DNA from 4 places in the Lysinibacillus sp. CD3-6 genome. Region 1 is predicted to be linked to each of the others. Evidence: riboswitches for the same ligand, from Rfam matches in the RefSeq annotation. Region 1 holds a riboswitch; each other region holds the start of a gene.
What was found. A riboswitch is a leader RNA that binds a small molecule or an ion and turns the genes downstream of it on or off. The one in region 1 is predicted to bind cobalamin.
Positions count from the first base shown of each region.

Region 2: another riboswitch for cobalamin. It lies ahead of FH508_RS02520 (ABC transporter substrate-binding protein); the one in region 1 lies ahead of FH508_RS14480 ((2Fe-2S) ferredoxin domain-containing protein).
Region 3: another riboswitch for cobalamin. It lies ahead of FH508_RS22135 (hypothetical protein); the one in region 1 lies ahead of FH508_RS14480 ((2Fe-2S) ferredoxin domain-containing protein).
Region 4: another riboswitch for cobalamin. It lies ahead of FH508_RS12395 (hypothetical protein); the one in region 1 lies ahead of FH508_RS14480 ((2Fe-2S) ferredoxin domain-containing protein).

Region 1 is NZ_CP085880.1:2,914,487-2,919,487, forward strand. It holds gene cobJ (precorrin-3B C(17)-methyltransferase) at 1-421, opposite strand, end outside; gene FH508_RS14480 ((2Fe-2S) ferredoxin domain-containing protein) at 425-796, opposite strand; cobalamin riboswitch at 933-1,113, opposite strand; cobalamin riboswitch at 1,370-1,554, shown strand; gene FH508_RS14485 (energy-coupling factor ABC transporter permease) at 1,695-2,441, shown strand; gene FH508_RS14490 (energy-coupling factor ABC transporter substrate-binding protein) at 2,443-2,715, shown strand; gene cbiQ (cobalt ECF transporter T component CbiQ) at 2,719-3,492, shown strand; gene FH508_RS14500 (energy-coupling factor ABC transporter ATP-binding protein) at 3,489-4,361, shown strand; gene FH508_RS14505 (S8 family peptidase) at 4,449-5,001, shown strand, end outside.
Region 2 is NZ_CP085880.1:540,952-545,952, reverse strand. It holds gene FH508_RS02530 (adenosylcobinamide amidohydrolase) at 1-870, opposite strand, end outside; gene FH508_RS02525 (FecCD family ABC transporter permease) at 867-1,868, opposite strand; gene FH508_RS02520 (ABC transporter substrate-binding protein) at 1,865-2,833, opposite strand; cobalamin riboswitch at 3,040-3,225, opposite strand; gene FH508_RS02515 (acyl-CoA dehydrogenase family protein) at 3,494-5,001, opposite strand, start outside.
Region 3 is NZ_CP085880.1:4,477,851-4,482,851, reverse strand. It holds gene FH508_RS22155 (C40 family peptidase) at 1-526, shown strand, start outside; gene ytvI (sporulation integral membrane protein YtvI) at 823-1,881, opposite strand; gene FH508_RS22145 (hypothetical protein) at 1,976-2,524, shown strand; gene FH508_RS22140 (glutathione peroxidase) at 2,757-3,302, shown strand; cobalamin riboswitch at 3,457-3,668, shown strand; gene FH508_RS22135 (hypothetical protein) at 3,821-4,363, shown strand; gene FH508_RS22130 (ABC transporter substrate-binding protein) at 4,365-5,001, shown strand, end outside.
Region 4 is NZ_CP085880.1:2,550,847-2,554,814, forward strand. It holds gene FH508_RS12390 (elongation factor G) at 1-1,879, shown strand, start outside; gene FH508_RS12395 (hypothetical protein) at 2,070-2,843, opposite strand; cobalamin riboswitch at 3,102-3,286, opposite strand; gene FH508_RS12400 (hypothetical protein) at 3,393-3,701, opposite strand.

The DNA of each region.
Region 1 (5,001 bases):
AACTAATCGTGCAAGAATCATGCATAATTGGTGCGCCTAGCAAACTTGCACAAGAATTAATAGCAGAAATTCCTGGCACAATCTCAACTTCAATCCCTGTTGCTTCCGTCCAACCAAGCTCAATGAGGACTTCATATACAAGTCCAGCCATTCCATATACGCCCGAGTCACCACTCGAAATAACCGCAACAATATTTCCAGCCTCGGCTTGACGAACTGCTTCTTGTGCACGTGACACTTCTTCTGTCATGCCAGTACTAACAATCGACTTTGCACTTACTAAATCTTGAATGAGCTCAACATATGTTTTATAACCGATAATAAATTCACTTTGTTGTAATGCCTCTACAGCACGGGTTGTAATATGCTTGAAATCCCCAGGTCCAAAGCCTACAACAAAAATCTTTCCTTTTTGCGCCATTTTTTACCCCTCTTTCACCTTGTCGATGCCTTTGATGGCTGTTGTTTGCGGGGTACGCTGCAACGTACCTTCTGTCAAAGTAAACACATGCTCACTATGTAAAGAATCATCGTTTAAATCTTTTACAAGCGTTCTACCATGCTCTACTGTTGGCACACGATACCAATTTCCCTGTGGATACGCGATTACAACACATGCATCTTTGCATCTGCCATTACAACGCGTTCTTGTTGTATGTATTTCCTTATCGAGTGCTAATTTCTCTATTTCATCTCGTATGGCCAACGTAATTTCCTCAGCCTCTTTTTTCATGCAACTACTACCATTACAAATAAAAAGATGTGTTTTCATGCCCTCTAAGTTCCAAGTTGTCATTGCTGTTCTCCCCTCATTGACTTTTAGGAAAAAGAAAAAACCTTTACTCAACATCGAAGAGTAAAGGTTTTATAGAAGCCAAAATAAAAACGAATATACACGTATCCGCTCTCGCTTCACTTCTCCCTCCGAAAAGTTTGCATATCATCAACTAAGCAGGTTTCCTGACTTAAGCTTCCTCTTACTTTCGCGCCTTCCCAAGTTTCCAGTGGCATTGCGATTTCATCAGCTATTACAGTAGCGGGGGCTGTATCGGATTTACACCGATTTCCCTATTATCTCGAAGTATATCGAGCACTTAATGATGGATTTATATTTAAATTTTGAAATGAAATGTTAATAAAACGAATATAAAACTGTTTCTATCATAGCCTATTATTTTTACTCTTTTCAACATTTCTTTTTTATTTATTAGATTTTTAATAAAATTTCAACAAATATTCCGTTAAAATTGATTGATTCTCTCTTGTATTTATCTGAATTTTCTAGAATGTAATTCTATTAAAAAATCTTTTTACAAAAAAAGAATAGCTTATGATTGGAAAAACATGTTACACTTCTTCGTGAAAACTCACAATTTCATCTTTTTTCGGTGCGAAGTGTATACATTTCGCTTAAAAGGGAAGCCGGTTTAAGTCCGGCGCGGTCCCGCCACTGTATGAGGGAATTTTATAGAAAATGTCACTGTCCAAAGGACGGGAAGGCCTATAAAATGTTGATCTTAAGCCAGGAGACCTGCCGAAAAAATCGTGATCGTTTCAACCTACGAGGATAGGTGTGCGGCTTAGCAAATGACCATTAGTATTTGCTTTTTCAGCTATGCACTTTTCCTAGACGGAGAAGTGCTTTTTTTATTGCGCATCCTACATTCGAAAATGACTGTGAAGGAGGAATGGTTTTGAAATTTTCTTTTTGGAAACTTAGTTATTTCTTACTAGCTTTTTTACTAGTACCAAATCGAGCGTTTGCCATGCATATCATGGAAGGGTTTTTGCCGATTGAATGGGCGATTTTTTGGTGGGTCGTTTCGATTCCATTTATTATTTTAGGATTACGTTCTATTCGTAAAACAATTGATGAAAATCCTGAAACAAAAATGATATTAGGCTTATCAGGTGCGTTTGCATTCGTTTTATCAGCACTGAAAATCCCATCAGTAACAGGAAGCTGCTCACATCCTACTGGTGTTGGTCTTGGTACGGTTCTTTTCGGGCCATTAGCAATGAGCGTAATCGGAACAATCGTTTTATTATTTCAATCTTTACTTTTAGCGCATGGTGGTATTACTACTTTAGGTGCGAATGCTTTCTCAATGGCGATTGTAGGTCCAATTATTGCGTATTATGTCTTTAAAGGTTCTCAAAAAATTGGTCTTTCATTTTCTATCGCTGTCTTTTTTGCCGCGATGCTTGGGGACTTAGGTACTTACGTTGTCACTTCAGTTCAATTAGCACTAGCTTTCCCTTCTGAAGTAGGGGGCTTTATGGCTTCATTCACAAAATTTGCAGGGATTTTTGCTTTAACACAAATTCCTCTCGCAATTAGTGAAGGGATTTTAACTGTTATCGTCATGAATTTCTTAAAAAAATACAATGTGAGCGAATTAAAGGCTCTTCGTGTTTTCTCAGCAAAGGAGGCACATTAGGATGAAGAAAAATTTACTGCTACTAGCTGTCGTTGTACTTTTAGCAATCATCCCCCTTTTCGTACAAAAGGGTGCAGAATTTGGTGGTGCTGACGGAGAAGCAGAAGCTGCAATCGGTGAAATTAATGCAGAGTATGAACCATGGTTTGAAAGCTTATGGGAGCCACCAAGCGGTGAAATTGAAAGCTTATTATTCGTATTACAGGCTGCGATTGGTGCTGGCTTTATCGGCTATTTTGTAGGCTATATGCGCGGCAAGCATAAGGAAGGTTAAACAATGTTACTCATTGATAAATATGCTTATATGAATAAACTAGCGACTGTTCATCCGTTAGAAAAAATGACGTTTTCCTTAGGGTTACTGCTATTATCGCTTATCGTGAAAGATGAACTTATTTCACTCATTACATTTATTGTAATGAGTGCTTTTATCATTTTATACGCAAAAATTCCCTTTTCATATTATGTAAAATTACTATTGTTACCAGGTTTTTTTCTACTATCTAGTTTAGTATCTATTTTGATTTCAATTGCACCAAATTCAAGTATACTACCAGCACATCGCTTTGCATTTTCGCTTAGTCATTGGACCATTTTCATCGGTAATGCAAGTTTGATTACAGCACAGCAGTTATTGTTCAGTGTACTAGGTAGCATTAGTTGTTTGTACTTTTTAATATTAACAACATCTGTCCAATCTATTTGCCACGTGTTACGACAATGGCATCTACCTGTTTTATTTGTAGAGTTAGTAGAGCTTACGTATCGATTTATTTTTATTTTTTTAAATAGCATGCAAAAAATCCATCTTGCGCAACAATCACGCCTTGGCTATCAATCACCAATGCAATGGCTTAGGTCGATTTCCATGCTCATTGCAGCATTGTTTGCCGAAATGTTTCAACGTAGTCGCGAACTTAATAATGCGATGCAGGCACGTGGTGGCGAATCGGTCTATTGGCAAGATAGTGTACGATACAGCAAGAAAAATTGGTTTGGAATGGTTATTATTTTTTTATTCCTCATCTTATATGGAGGTTTTTTCTCATGACTGAACTTTATTTTGAGCTTCAACAGTTATCGTATGCCTATGCAGACGGTACTGAAGCACTAACAGATATTACATTACAAATTCCAAAGGGGAAAAAAATCGCCATACTCGGTCATAATGGTGCTGGTAAATCAACATTATTTCAGCATCTAAATGGGATTTTAAAACCGACCGCTGGCAATATTACCTTTTGCAACGAAGCACTTAGCTATTCAAGAAAAGCATTATCAGCATTACGCCAACAAGTAGGCATCGTATTTCAAGATGCTGACAATCAACTTTTTTCAGGTACCGTAAAGCAAGACATCGCTTTCGGTCCATTAAATCTTGGCTGGTCACAAGAAAAAATCGAGGAAAAAATCGCCTGGGCTGTCGCACAAACAGAGGTCGAATCATTACTAGAGAAACCGATTCATTTTTTAAGTGTCGGACAGAAAAAACGTGTGGCGATGGCAGGTGTGCTCGCAATGGAACCGTCTGTTTTATTATTAGATGAACCAACTGCTGGACTAGACAATTATTATGCTGCACAGCTTTTACATTATTTAGCTAAATTAGAAAATGGGCAACGAACATTTTTATTGGCGACCCATGATATTGCTTTGGCTTATGAATGGGCAGATCAAATAATTGTGATGGAGGAAGGTAAAGTTATTTATAATGGGGATCCTGTTGAATTGTTCTATCAGGAGAAGTTGCTTGAACTAGCGCATCTTGAACGACCCTGGGTTTTTGACATAACTCTCGCCCTGCAAAATAAAAATCTTTTTGATAAGAATATACAGATGCCTCGTTCAAAAGAAGACTTACAAAATCTAATCGAGCATTTGGGTGACAGGCACTCAAACAATTTACAAACAATTTTATAAAAATTTGTTGAGGAATGATGAAACTTTTCTTTTATCCATCCGTTATAAATAGTGAAATGTCATATTTTACTCAAGGAGGGAAAACAATTGAAAAACTGGGTGATGAAATCAATCGCTGTCGTAGCATGTTCTGCACTAATGGTTCCTGCTGCTTCTGCCTTTGCTGAAGCACCACAGAACCCAGAATTGGTGACAAGTATGCTCGCTAGCAAAAAAAAGCAAGCATTAAAGCAGTTCAACTATCAAAATGGAGGAAACGAATGGATTAGTCCCGATACGATTATCGTTAAACATTCGGGCCTTGCTAAGACCGTACATAGTAAAATTGGTTCAAAAGTAATTCGATCGATTCCTGCATTAGGCTACGAAGTAGTCCAACTTCAAAAAGGTGTAACATTAGAAGAGGCTTTTTCGTATTATGGCAAGCAAAACGGAGTTAAAAGTGTATCTCCAAGCTACAAGTATTATTCCTTTAATACGATTGTAGATCCAAAGAAAAAAGATATGTATCATTTAGACTTACTGCAAATTGATAGAGCTTTATCATTAGCAGGAAATCATGAGGTTAAAGTGGCAGTTATCGATTCTGGTGTAGATTATAAACATCCAGATTTGAAGTCTCAAATACTTCCACCATATA
Region 2 (5,001 bases), 2.4 Mb from region 1:
TGTTTTTAACGGAACATTTGATTTTAGCTGGATATAATCGGTTGTTACTTTAAAATCATCTTTCACAATGACTGCTCGTTGCTGATATTCACTTGATGATGGCATGATGGTAATTTGTGGTTTAGGTATTTCTGGATGGGCATATGTTGTCACTCTTGCCTTGTAGACGTCCTCAATTTGAGAGGCTATTAATACTTTATGTGGTTCACCTAAAGCATGTACACAGCCACTTTCCATTAATAATAATTCATCGCAATAGAGGGAGGCTAAGTTCATATCATGCAACACCATAATTACGGTTAAACCACATTCAATGGCTTCCTTGCGCACCATATCTAAAATTTGGCGTTGATGAGCAATGTCTAAATGATTTGTCGGCTCATCTAACAATAATACTTCCGCTGTCTGTGCTAAAGCTTGAGCTACAAAAACTCGTTGTTGCTCACCGCCTGATAGAAACTCCATTGATGTATGTTCGTAACGTGTGACGCCCGTTTGCTCCATGGCATATTGAACCGCTTGCTCATCTCTTTCTGACCACTGAGAAAAAAATCCAGTTTGATGTGGGTAACGACCAAGTGATACTGCCTCACGCACTGTATTGGAAAATGCATTGGCATGTAATTGTGGGAGGACAGCCATCTTTTTTGCCAGCGCGCGCGGACTGTACGTTTTAATATTTTTACCGTCCAATGAAACCGTTCCTGCTGTCGCTGGTAATATGCCACTAATTACTTTCAATAATGTTGATTTCCCACTACCATTCGGTCCTAATATACCAAGGACTTTCCCCTTCTCTACCGTAAAACTTACATCCTTGACGATTGGGATGTCCTCATAGCCACCTGATAGATGTTCAACGATAATCATACACGTACCCCCTTGCTTCTACGCTGCTTATAAAAAATATAAGAAAAGACAGGTGCACCAATAAATGCAGTAATAACACCTATCGGTAGCTCACGTGGAATAATGATCGTACGCGCCACTAAATCGCAAATGATAAGTAATGTTGCACCATTTAAAAACGATAGCGGCAGTAAATGACGGTGATCTGAACCCCAAATCATGCGGGTCATATGCGGCACAACTAAACCGACAAAACCAATTGTTCCAGAAACAGCAACTGCCGCCCCAGTAAGCATTGAGCCTCCTACTAAAATTAAATATTTGCTACGCTTTACATTGACCCCTAAATGCTTCGCTCGTTCCTCTCCGTAAAGCAAAACATTTAACTCACGTCTTTGCGTCCACAAAATAACAGAGCCAATGACAACAAATGGGGTAATCATTTGTACATATGGCCATCCACGCATTGACACCGAGCCGAGTAACCAACCTATCACTTGGCGGAGCTCTTCACCTGATAACGCTATCATTAATGAAATAAGCGAGCCTAAAAATGAACTAAATATAACTCCCGTTAAAATTAGTGTCTCCATTTTTAGAGAACGGTCTACTATTCTGGCAAAGCTCATCACAGCTACCATCGTAAGGATTGCCCCGATCATACTGAGCGTTGGCAATACATACAAACCGACGACGGGTAGAGAGATGCCAAAAAACAATGTCATAACAGCGCCAACTGAAGCACCTGAAGATACCCCAAGCGTATATGGGTCTGCTAACGGATTTTTTAACAATCCTTGAAAGGCGGCTCCCGCAATTGCCAATGATGCTCCTACAAGGCCTGCAAGTAATACTCGTGGCAAACGGATTTTCCATAAAATATTGGCAGCAGTTTCATCTGCCGCTTTATTCCAAAGTACTTCTAACGGAATATGAACCGAGCCTATTGATACGCCACACCAGATGCTAACGATAAGTAACGTAATGGCTGTTACATAGGCAATAGCTGTTTTTCTCACTCGAAAGCCTCAGGATAGATGGCTTTCGCTAACTCTTCAAGCCCATCTGCTAAACGTGGGCCCTGACGACTTGTTATATTTTCATCTACTTGTACAATCGCTTTATTTTTTACAGCTGTAATTGTATCAAAGCCTGCACGTTGTGGAATTTTCGTTAAAATATCGGGCACATAATTATAAGTGACCACGATAACATCTGGATTTTTTGTAATGATTTGTTCCGCATCTATTTTGAACCAGCCATCCGTATCAGCTGCAATATTTTCAGCATGAATCATTTCTAGCATCTCCTGCATAAACGTATCCTTGCCAGGTGTATAAATTTCTGGTTCATCTGACGTTTCTACAAAGACTTTCTTCGGTTGTACATCCTGCAATTTTGCTTCTATTTCCTCAACCTTCGCTTTCATATTGGCAATAATTTTTTCTGCCTCTGGTAGCTTACCAGTGGCGCGACCTAATTGCTCAATCGTCGTATATGTCTCATTAAAATCACGAGCGTTTGTTACAACAAATACTTTTACACCCGCTGCTTCCAGCTGATCCTTTGCTCCACCTAAAGAAGCTATACCTGATTCATGCGCAAAAACGATATCTGGCTGTAAAGCAATAATTTGTTCAATATTAAATTCCATACTGCCGACCTTTTCCTTGTCAGCTACCTCTGGTGGATAATCATCATAATCATTTACGCCAACGATTTTATCGTTTAAGCCAAGTCCAAATAAAATTTCTGTGTTACTTGGAATAAGCGAAATGATTCGCTCAGGCGGTGCCTCCAGTACAATTTCTTTGCCAGTAGCATCTGTCATTGTTAGCGGGAATGTTGCTTCCTCAAGCTGATTTGTTCCTTGTTGCTCCTGTTGCTCTGACGCAGTACTGTCGTCTTTCGGTTCTTGTCCACAAGCAACTAAAATGCCCATTGCTAAAAATGCGGATAAACCTAACTTCCAATATTTTTTCATTGTGAAACCTCCTTAGATTGTATGTGCATGTTTCAGCTCTGTTCAGTTGCATGATCGATATTATGTAGGTATTTCATTATTCGAACTCTCACCTTTATTTTCAATTATTATCGTCATTAGCTTTCTAAAACATAAAAAATCCCCTCGTCATCATAACGAGAGGCGGTGCTTGCACAAAAAACCACCATCCTATCCTCGTAGGCTGCAATGTATCGTTCTATAAAGGCAGGTCTCCTGGCTCGTGCTTCAAATGCTTTTTCATGCCTTCCCAAAAAAATTTCAGTGGCATTGATAGAAAAAACTCACACTTACAGTGGCGGGACCGCATCGGAATTACACCGATTTCCCTTTTCACTTTACTTTAGTAAAGAACCTTTATAATATTCAGTTGATTTTATTATACATGAAAATCGAAATAGATAACGATAAAAAAAGAGACCTTAAGTTAGCGTCTCTTTTTTATAATTATTGATTTCCAATGCATGCATGTGCTTTCCGCTTCAAACAATTCCTTTAATTGTTTGCGTGCCTGGCACACCGTAATCTGGATTGCCTGCGTCTTATACTGTGTGCGTTCCCACAGAAGTCTACGTCAGTCTTTCTTTGTTTAAAAATTATAATATTCAGAATTGTTTGCGTGCCTGACACACGAACTATTCTCTACACAATATCCGCAAAATATTGAACAGTTTTCATTGGTGCACCGATTTGGCGCAATGCCCATGTATCTTCTAAATAAATATCAGCTAGCTTTTCATACTTGCCGCCAAACTTTGCTGCCCATTCGACTGCCACTACACTTTCGTATAGATGTGCCATTTTTTGGGCTACTCCCTTTGCCTCGTAGGTTTTCGTAGCTTCATCCAACGCGCTAAAAGTTTGCAATGTTGTTTCGATTTTCTTCAGTTGTTCCCTTACGATTTGTACCAATGAACAATTTGTTAACTTCGTCAAGCGCTCCTGCATCACACGAACAAATAATTCGTGGGCCTGAAATTTATCTACTAAGCGAATAAGCTCTAGCGCTAAAATGTTAGCAGTCCCTTCCCACACCGTAAGTACTTGAGCATCTCTAAGTAAACGTGGCGTTACAAAATCCTCGATATAGCCGTTTCCTCCATGCAATTCAATTGCTTCGCTTGCGTAATGCACCGCCTGTTCAGCTGTTTCCTTTTTCATGATGGCGATATTCAAACGATTAAGCATGATGTCCTGCTCACTGCCCTGTCCACTCGTTACCTTGTCATACAACTGAATAAGATCAAAAACAGTAGCCACTTCTACATGGAGCTTGGCCGCATATTTCCCTATTGTATCTTGAATCATTGGAAATTGAATTAAAGGCTGCCCGAACGCATTTCGATTTGATACATAATGCTTCGCCTCTAAATAACCTCGACGCATAATGCCAATAGAAGCTACAGCGTTACAAATTCTAGATAAGTTAAGTGCCTCTAACATATAATAAATTCCTTTATTTTGTTCACCAACGACATACGCTAGTGCACCATCAAATTCCACCTCACCCGATGGCACTGCTCTGACACCAAGCTTATCCTTTAAACGACGAATGCGGAGATGATTAACCGTTCCATCATCTTGACGCCAAGGTACAGCAAATAATGTTAACCCTTTGGAACCTGCTGAAGCTCCCTCGATGCGCGCTAATACCATCGCCACACCACACATCCCTACATTTGATGCAAAGTACTTCTCTCCATACAACCGATAGTGATTACCGTCTTGAACAGCCTCTACAACATTTGCACCGACGTCTGACCCGCCTTGCCGCTCCGTTAAAAATGTTGCTCCCTCATATAGCTCTCGATCTCCTGTTGCACAAACATGTGGTAAAAACCTATTCTTCACCTCATCACTCGCATAATGATCTAGTAAATAGGCGGTTGCCATCGTCAAAGTTACTGGACAATAGAAGCCAGGCTCTGCATGTGACAATAAATAACCTTGCGCAAAGCTGTACACATAATTCCCCTTCTTCCCTAACTGAGGAATTTCCTTGTGCACATAGCCAACAATCCCTGTGTTATATGTCTCTTCAACCGTTTTTTTGTAGCCTTCATTGACCCAAATTTGCGCTATTTCCTCGCCATACGCATTATAACGCTGCAGCCGTGGTTCTCCCTCTCTATCCGTATGCTTCGCTCTTA
Region 3 (5,001 bases), 1.6 Mb from region 1:
TGAAGCAGAGCGTAAAGCAGCTGAAGAAGAAGCAGCTCGTTTACGTGCACTTCAAGCAGCTACACCTGTAGTGCATGTCAACAACAATAACAACAACACTAACACTAGCGGTAAAAATAACGGTGGTAGCAAACCTCAACCAATCATAGTTGGATCTGGTTCAGGTACTGCATCTTCAGGTGATGCTATTTCTACAGCGAAGCAATTCCTAGGTCGTTCATATGTTTGGGGTGGCAGTAATCCTACAACAGGCTTTGACTGCTCAGGTCTTGTACAATGGTCTTACAAGCAAGCGGGCGTATCATTACCTCGTACAGCATCACAACAATATTTATCAACAAAACGAATTTCAGCAAGCGAAGCTCGTGTTGGTGACTTAGTATTCTTCAGCTATGGCTCAGGCGTAGCGCATGTTGGTATTTACCTTGGCAATAACACAATGATTGATGCTCAAAATAAAGGGGTAGTCATTGAGTCACTTGATTGGTGGAACCAATACTTAGTAGGCTTCGGTCGTATTCAATAAGCCTCTATTAATTAGACGATTATAATAGCAAAAAAGTTAAATATATTATTAAATAGCATCCATTATCATCACTAGATAATGGATGCTATTTTTATTTAGAAAAAATAAGAGTAGCTAGCGGCCGCTGTTTGCATTCCCCAGGCAGGTAGCGGAATAATCGAACGCATCTTAAACAATGGCGTTTATTAATTCATAAATTTTAATTGTAGTAAATAGACGATAATGTAAGGCACTCTCTGTTTAAATCGAGAGTGTCTTTTAGACTTTTGAGGCGCAATAAAAACATTTTCATTCTATTAAATTTTAAAATTGAATTTGATAACACCAGTTTCTTTTAAGGTGAAAAAAAGAATGATAATGAATGGCCCTAAGAGTAAGCCAATGACGCCAAACAATTGCAAACCGACAAACATCGCGATTAATGTTGGCAAAGGGGGTAAGCCGATGTGAGCACCCATTACTTTAGGCTCTACAGTGCGCCGAATAATTAATAAGATTGCTGCAAGAACAAAGAGCTTTATGGCAATCGCTGTATTACCGATTAGGAGGTGATAAGTTCCCCAAGGTGCTAAAATAATAATTGAGCCAAGGAAAGGGATAACATCTATAATCCAAATAATAATGGTCATGACTAGTACATATTTCGGTTGAATAAGTAGTAAACCAACAAGAGTCACACCAGCTATAATAAAGCTAACAAGAATTTGAGCTTTCATAAAACCGAAAAATGCATCTTTTAAGCGATTAGTAATAATTTTCAATTTTTCTTCAGTTGATGGCTTTAAATATTTATAAGTTGTCTGTTTTAACTTTGGTAAATCTAGCATAAATAAAAATAGGGCAATCATATAAACGAGAAGACTAATAAAGAGGCTTGGAATTTGTGAAAAGAAGGTCGTAACTTTGGTATAATTAAAGAAGTTTAAAAAAGATTCTTCAACCTTCTCAATGAAGTCGGTTGTCGTTTTTTGAAGTGAAGCACTCACTTCAGTTGGAAAGTCTTCTGTATATTTTGAAATATTCTCTTGCATATGACCCCACATCTCGGATAATTTAGAAATATAGTAAGGTGCTTGCTTTGAAATGGAAATAATTTGCGACATTAGTTGTGTAATAGTAAAGTAACAAATAATAGAAATAAAAATAACGCTTACTATGTATATAAAAGCTACAGCTATTTTTCGAGACATTTTCCATTTTCGTTTAAAGAACATAACAATGGGTTCTAATAAAAAAGCTGTAACACCTGCTAAAATAATTGGCACGGAGACAGGTATGATAAAATATGCGGCTACAAGTAGGCAAATAATCGCTAGCGTTCGTATAATCAACTTTCGAGTTATAAATCTATTCATAAGCTCTCCTTTTTATCATTAAATTTTAAGTACAGTGTAACAAAAAAATTTTAAATTTGAAAACGTTCTGAAAGAATGAAGGTAGGGATAAATCATGGAAAAAGAGATTTTGCAACTTTTTAGTAATTTAGCAGAGCGTGACCGTGAGATTGAATACGAGTCGTATAGAAAATTAATAAAAATCATGCAAGAACCAGTAGATTGGACATATGCAGTGTGGGAACAACTTATTAAAGCCCTTACATATACAGATGGACATGCTCGTGCACGGGCAGCGCAGTTTTTATGTGCATTAGCAGCAAAAAGTGACCCAGAAGAACGTGTTTTAGATGATTTTTTAAAAATTTGGGCAGTCACGTATGATGAAAAAACATTAACAGCAAGGCATGCCCTGCAAGCAATTTGGCAAATTGGGCTTGCTGGACAAGTTCAAAGAGATTTAATTGTTTCGTATTTAGCAAAAAGGTTCCAAACTTGTATTGACGAAAAGCAACCATCGCGTATTCGATATGATATTATTGTATCCTTTAAGAAGTTGTTTGATGCTACGAACGATCATAATTTACTAGATATTGCAAAGCGATTAATAGATGAAGAGCAGGATATGAAATACAAAAAGAAATATAAAACCGCCATCCGTTAAAATAGCGAGATGGCTATTTTTATGCCCAAGCGTGTTGTTTTGAAGAAAGAAAAGTTATTGATTATAATAAAAATAGGAGGATGGATTCAGTTTTTGATAGGTCTTATATACTGACGTAAGCTATCGTATAAGTGAGAGCCAGAAACTATCCATAAAGAGGAAACAAGTAAATCTGCAACAGTATATAGCATAGTAACAGTATAAATATTGTAAATTAGAAAGGGTCGAGAAAATGGGGATTTATAATTATTTAGTGAAAAAGCCAAACGGTGAAATTTTATCAATGGAGACGTATCGAGGAAAGACAATGTTAATCGTTAATACCGCCAATCAATGTGATTTTACATATCAATTTGAAGATTTGCAAAAAATGTATAATAAATATGGCAAGGGAAATTTCATTGTTTTAGGTTTCCCGTGTAATCAGTTTGGACAGCAGAACCCAGAAGATGGAGTTGAGACAACTCAACTTTGTCAGCTTAACTACGGGGTAACTTTCCCGATTTTTGAACTAGTTCAAGTTAATGGAGAAGAGACACATCCATTATTCAATTATTTAAAGCACGAAGTAGATTTTCGTGAATTCGGTAAGGCGAATATGCAGGAAAAGATGTTAGCTGAAGCTATTATCCAAATTGCACCTAGCTTTTTAGATGGACGTAACATTCGTTGGAACTTTACAAAATTTTTAGTAGATAATCAAGGAAATACAGTCGAGCGCTTTGAACCAACAGATTCACAATTAGATATTGAGCAAGCTATTGAAAAAATTTTATAGCTAGCCATTTTAATCAGAATTTTTAGGCTGGAATAACAAATAGCTAATCACTATGTAGAAATAGTGCTAAGTTTTGTATATATATTTTCGAATATTCCACAATCTCACAACTATTTTTTCAAATCAATATATGATAAACTGCTAATCAAGTGAATAATTCTTGCAGAATAATGGTGCTAACTTTAGCATAATCGGGAATTCGGTGTAAAACCGAAGCTGTTTCCGCAACTGTAAGTACAAGAATCATAAAAAATGCCACTGTCGAAAAGGGGAAGTCCTAAGATGGGAAGGTTTTATGATATCGCAACTGATTAGTGGTAGCGAACTGTACGAGCCAGGAGACCGACCTTTATTTAATGTATAAAAACTCTTCGGAAGCTAGGAGGATATACGGCAAATACATAAGCGATGTCGCATGGGCGGCACTATATATGCTATTTTCGTCGTTCCTAGGGAGCGGCGTTTTTTTATGCACCTATAAAGCAAAATCTGTTCATGAAAGAAAGAAGGGACTAGTTATGAAAAAAGATGCTCGTTATTCTTGCTACCCATTCATGCGTGAAAAAATATCTACTGTAGATTTTGAGATTCGTACGGATAGTTTAACAACTCATGTCGGTGTAGCATTAACGGCTGTAAAAGCAGAAGCAGTTGAGGTTGTAGCGACAGATTTATTGACGATTTTGCCAATGGCCTACCATGTAAATGGCTCAGTACGTGGCAAATTAGCAGTAACGGAAGAAGATTTAGTATGGCTTAGTGATCGCTATGATTTTTATGTGGGGCATGTAAAGGAAGAAATACAGAACTTTGTTTTACCACAAGGAACGGGGGCTGCAACAGCGCTTCATTTATGTCGTAGTGAGGCAAAAAAATCATACCGTGTTCTACATAAAGTTTCTGAGGAAAGAGAAGTACCAGCAATTCTTTTCGATTACTTAGGATTATTAGCGAATGTATTTTTTGTAATGGCTGTATACATGAATCAGCAAGCTGGTATTGCTGAAATACCGTTTATAAGCAAATCATACCCTATGAAGAAGAAGAAGGAGAATGTGTAAAGTGAAGAAACTAATTAATTTCCAATGGATTACAATATTAATGTTAGCACTTGTATTGGCAGGGTGCGGTACAGCAGATGAAGCCAAAAAGGACGATACATCATCTAAAGAAGGACAACAAGCTGAGCAAACAGGCTATAAAGTGACAGATGATCGCGATGTCGAAGTAGCATTTGATGCAGTACCAAAAACGATTGTGTCACTACAACCAAGTAATACAGAAATCTTATTTGCACTAGGCGTTGGAGATAAAGTTATTGGGGCAACTGAATATGATACGTACCCAGAAGAAGCAAAAGATATTGAACGTGTTTCAGACTCTGTGACATTTAACACTGAGCGAATTGTGGCTTTAAAGCCAGATGTCGTAATTGCTTATTCAACAGGCAATGCCGAAACACTTGATGCGCTAAAAGGTCTTGAAGATGCAGGCGTAAAAGTATTTGCAATTAAATCAGCAGCTTCATTTGAAGATGTATATGGAGATATTCAACAAATTGCTGAAGTGATGGGTGTTAAAGATAAAGGTGAGCAGTTAAACGAAAGTATTAAAGCGAAAATTGCAGATGTACAAGCAAAAGTCAAAACTGTAGAAACACCGAAAAATGTCTACTTAGAAATTAGCCCTAAGCCAGATA
Region 4 (3,968 bases), 360 kb from region 1:
ACAACTACTCTTCCACACGAATAGTATTCAAACGCGCGGAAGAGTCGATCATCAAGATACTTTTTTGGATAATCATTCAATCGAGCAAGCTCGTGGCATTACCATCTTTGCCGAACAAGGGAGGATGGAAATTGGAAGTGATATCTATACGTTAATAGATACGCCTGGGCATGTCGACTTTTCACCTGAAATGGAACGTGCAATTCGTGTAATGGATTACGCTATCATTATCGTAAGCGCTGTAGAAGGTGTACAAGGTCATACTGAAACAGTGTGGCAATTGCTACGCCAATATAACGTACCAACCTTCTTCTTTATAAATAAGATAGATCGTGATGGTGCTGATGTGGGTGCCGTTGTGCGACAGCTTCAAAAAGAATGTTCGGAGCATGTACTTTTAATAAACGATCCATTGTGTGCAGATTACGTACCAAACCACATTGCTGAGTGGCTAGCTGAGCGTGATGAACAACTACTCGATGCCTTTTTGACAGAAACTCTCGATGCGCAAACATGCCTAATGCAGTTGCAAAAGTTCATTAAACAAGAGCAAGCATTTCCTTGCTTTACTGGTGCTGCTTTAAAGGATATTGGAATAAAAGAATTTTTATCACAGCTACCCCTACTTACAGAAACGCAATTCGACCATCAACGACCATTTCAAGGTGAAGTATTTAAAATCCGTCATGATGGCATGCAACGTTTAACCTTTATCAAAGCTTTAGAAGGAACTTTACATACACGCCAAGACTTTACATTTGGTGTTATGACTGAAAAAGTAACTGAAATCCGCTTATATAATGGAAGTCGTTTTGTCACAACACAAAAAGTGCAAGCTGGAGAAATTTTCGCTGTAAAAGGGCTAAGTATAGCAAAAATCGGTGATATTTTAGGTAGTACAATGACTCCTCAGCCATATGAGCTAGTGCCGACTTTACAAGCTAAAGTACAGTATGATGGGCAGCAGCATATAAAAGAAGTATTACAAGTATTCCGTTTGCTCGAAGCCGAAGAACCGTCGTTGCGCGTCGTATGGCATGAGAAGTTTCAAGAAATCCATGTACATATTATGGGTGTTATTCAACTTGAAGTGCTTGCTGAAGTGTTAAAAAATCGCTTGTCACTTACTATTACTTTTGGTGAACCTAAAATTTTATATATGGAGACAATTGCAACAACTGTAACAGGATACGGTCATTTTGAGCCGTTAAAACATTATGCAGAGGTACACCTATTAATGGAGCCAAATATTCGAGGTACAGGAAACACGTTTGTTAACGCTTGTCATGCTGATGATTTATCAGTTGGCAATCAACGACTAATTGAAAAACATCTATTTGAGCGAGAGCATCACGGTCTTTTAACAGGCTCCCCCGTTACGGATATACGCTTCACCCTTTTGACAGGACGTGCCCATATCAAGCATACAGAGGGAGGCGATTTCCGCGAAGCAACTTTCCGTGCACTTCGACAAGGGCTGGAACAAGCCGAAAATATATTGCTTGAACCGTATTATCGCTTCAAATTGAAAGCATCGAATGATTTTATCGGTCGTATGATGAACGATATCCAGCAAGCAGACGGTACATTTGATGCACCCGTCTTAACAGAGGAACAAGTAACATTAACAGGACGCGTTCCTGTTGCAACATTTATGCATTATAGTACTACTTTCGCTGCTTATACGAACGGCAAAGGATCAATATCGTTACAATTTGATGGCTATGATAAATGCCATAATAGTGAAGAAGTAATAGCGCAAATCAATTACAATAAGCAAGCTGATCCCGACTATTCATCGTCTAGTATTTTTTGTGCGAAGGGTAAGGGCTATTCCGTTCCTTGGTATGACGCAAAAGAAGCCATGCATTGCTTGTAATTAAACAACGACACACATTTCTATAGCAACACAGCGATTTTTAGTGGTTTATCGGCGGTTTCAACGGTTCTATCGGCGATTCCTAGGCTTTTATCGGCGGTTTCAAAAGTTATCCGCAATATCCATCAATATTATTCTCCTTAAAAAATAACTGAAGGCATCGAGAACATCTCGATGCCTTTTATATTTCCTATAAAGCTTTCTTTACTTTCGCAACAAAGCTATTTGCCGATTCCACAATTACATAACCATTACTATTCGTAAAATCTACAAGAACCGTGCCAGGTTTACTCTTTAAAATTTGTAATTGCTCGATCAGTTGAAGCAATAATTGATGACCATTGCCTCGTGGGTGCCAATTTAAATGATAGTCATTTAATTCTTTCACACTTTCAAGAAAGTGTTCGTATTCATGCTTTACATATTTTATTAAATCTAATATTTTATTAGTATCTTGATTTGTATGAACGACTAACGACAAATCTTCTAAATAGGTAATATAAAAACGCATAACCATTGAGCATAGTAAATCATTGACTCGCGCAGCACTTAAAATAGGTTTCTGCTCTATATTCAGCCTATCTAAATTTGGTTTCGCACGAATCGAATCAATACGTGTTATTAAATGATACGCCTCACCATTGACCTCATAAACAATTGGATTTGTTGGCATGTACATCATAAAGCTGTTCTTTTTCGTTTTGAGCTCGTCCGCCACGCTTGCTTTAGCAAAAAGGCAACCGTCATACACCTCATTTTGAATCCAAATGATATCTTTGTTAAAGAATATTTGATTAAATAAACGTTCGTTACGAATAAGTCCTGTTGCTAAAAACTGATCGACAAGAGCTTCAATGACCATTCTAGTTTTAGGCTGCTTGGCAACTTCAACTCGTGACAGTTTACAAATCTTCATATCTACATATTGCTTTTCTTGTGTTGTACATACATGAATATTCGTCATACGTGCACCTCAGTTCGTACATATTTTCAAAACAAATGTTGCGATCACATAAAAATACGGATTTCCTGCTTTGAGAGGAAATCCGTCGTTCAGCTAATCATTATCATTCATCAAGCAGCATCAAACAATGAACCAATGGGAGATATTTGGCTCGATGCCGTATATCCTTAATTCCTTTGGTATTGGTCGTTTGACGTACTGTGACGAACAGAACATTCTGCTTTGTCAACATGCCACCTCCTATTCCTCGTAGGGTTATGGTGTGTACTCGTAACAGGCAGGTCTCCTGACTTATGGTCATTGCTCCTTTTCACCTTCCCGTCCTTTGACAGTGGTCTTTGAAAAGTCGCTCACATTTACAGTTGCGGGACAGTGTCGGATTTGCACCGACTTCCCTTTTCAGTAAATTGCACGCAATTTACACCTATTACTACACGCTATTTAGTTGTGAAGGAATTCAGGGTACTCCACTTTCCTTATAGATTATTAAAATCAATTGTAAAGTAGTGTTTTTCCAAAGTCAAATTTCTCAATATATTCCATATTTCATTATTTTTCCTCCAATCTTTCTAACTCCGAATGTAAGTACTCTTTTATTACTTCGTTATTCTTTTTCCCATAGTGCGTTAACACCGCTAGCTGACACGCATCATCTAGTAAATAATTCTCTTTCATTCTATTACGGACAAACTCTATTACACTTACCTCGCGGGCATCGTAACGTAAATCTCCGCCTACCTTAGTCGTAAATATCCCTACTCTTTTTCTCATAGCTATTACTATGCTTCTCACTTGTCCTTCTGTTAAATTAAACGCTATCCTAACGTCTGCTGTTAGAATGTTATCGTTATACCACACTATAATTACCTCGCTTTCTCTTCGATATTCTAGCGTAAATGTACTTTTATAAAAATCCGCTAAATTATCCGAAATAGATTCGACAAAAACAAAGGAAAGTCGACCGATACTATTCGGCACAATTTTACTATATTGTTATACTACCGAGAAATCGATATGACGCAATACTGACGCTAATTAAATCAAGATTATAAATTTACATATTTTTACTTAAATATTGAATTATTCCTAATTATAATAACAATACAGACGTATCGAACCGGCCAA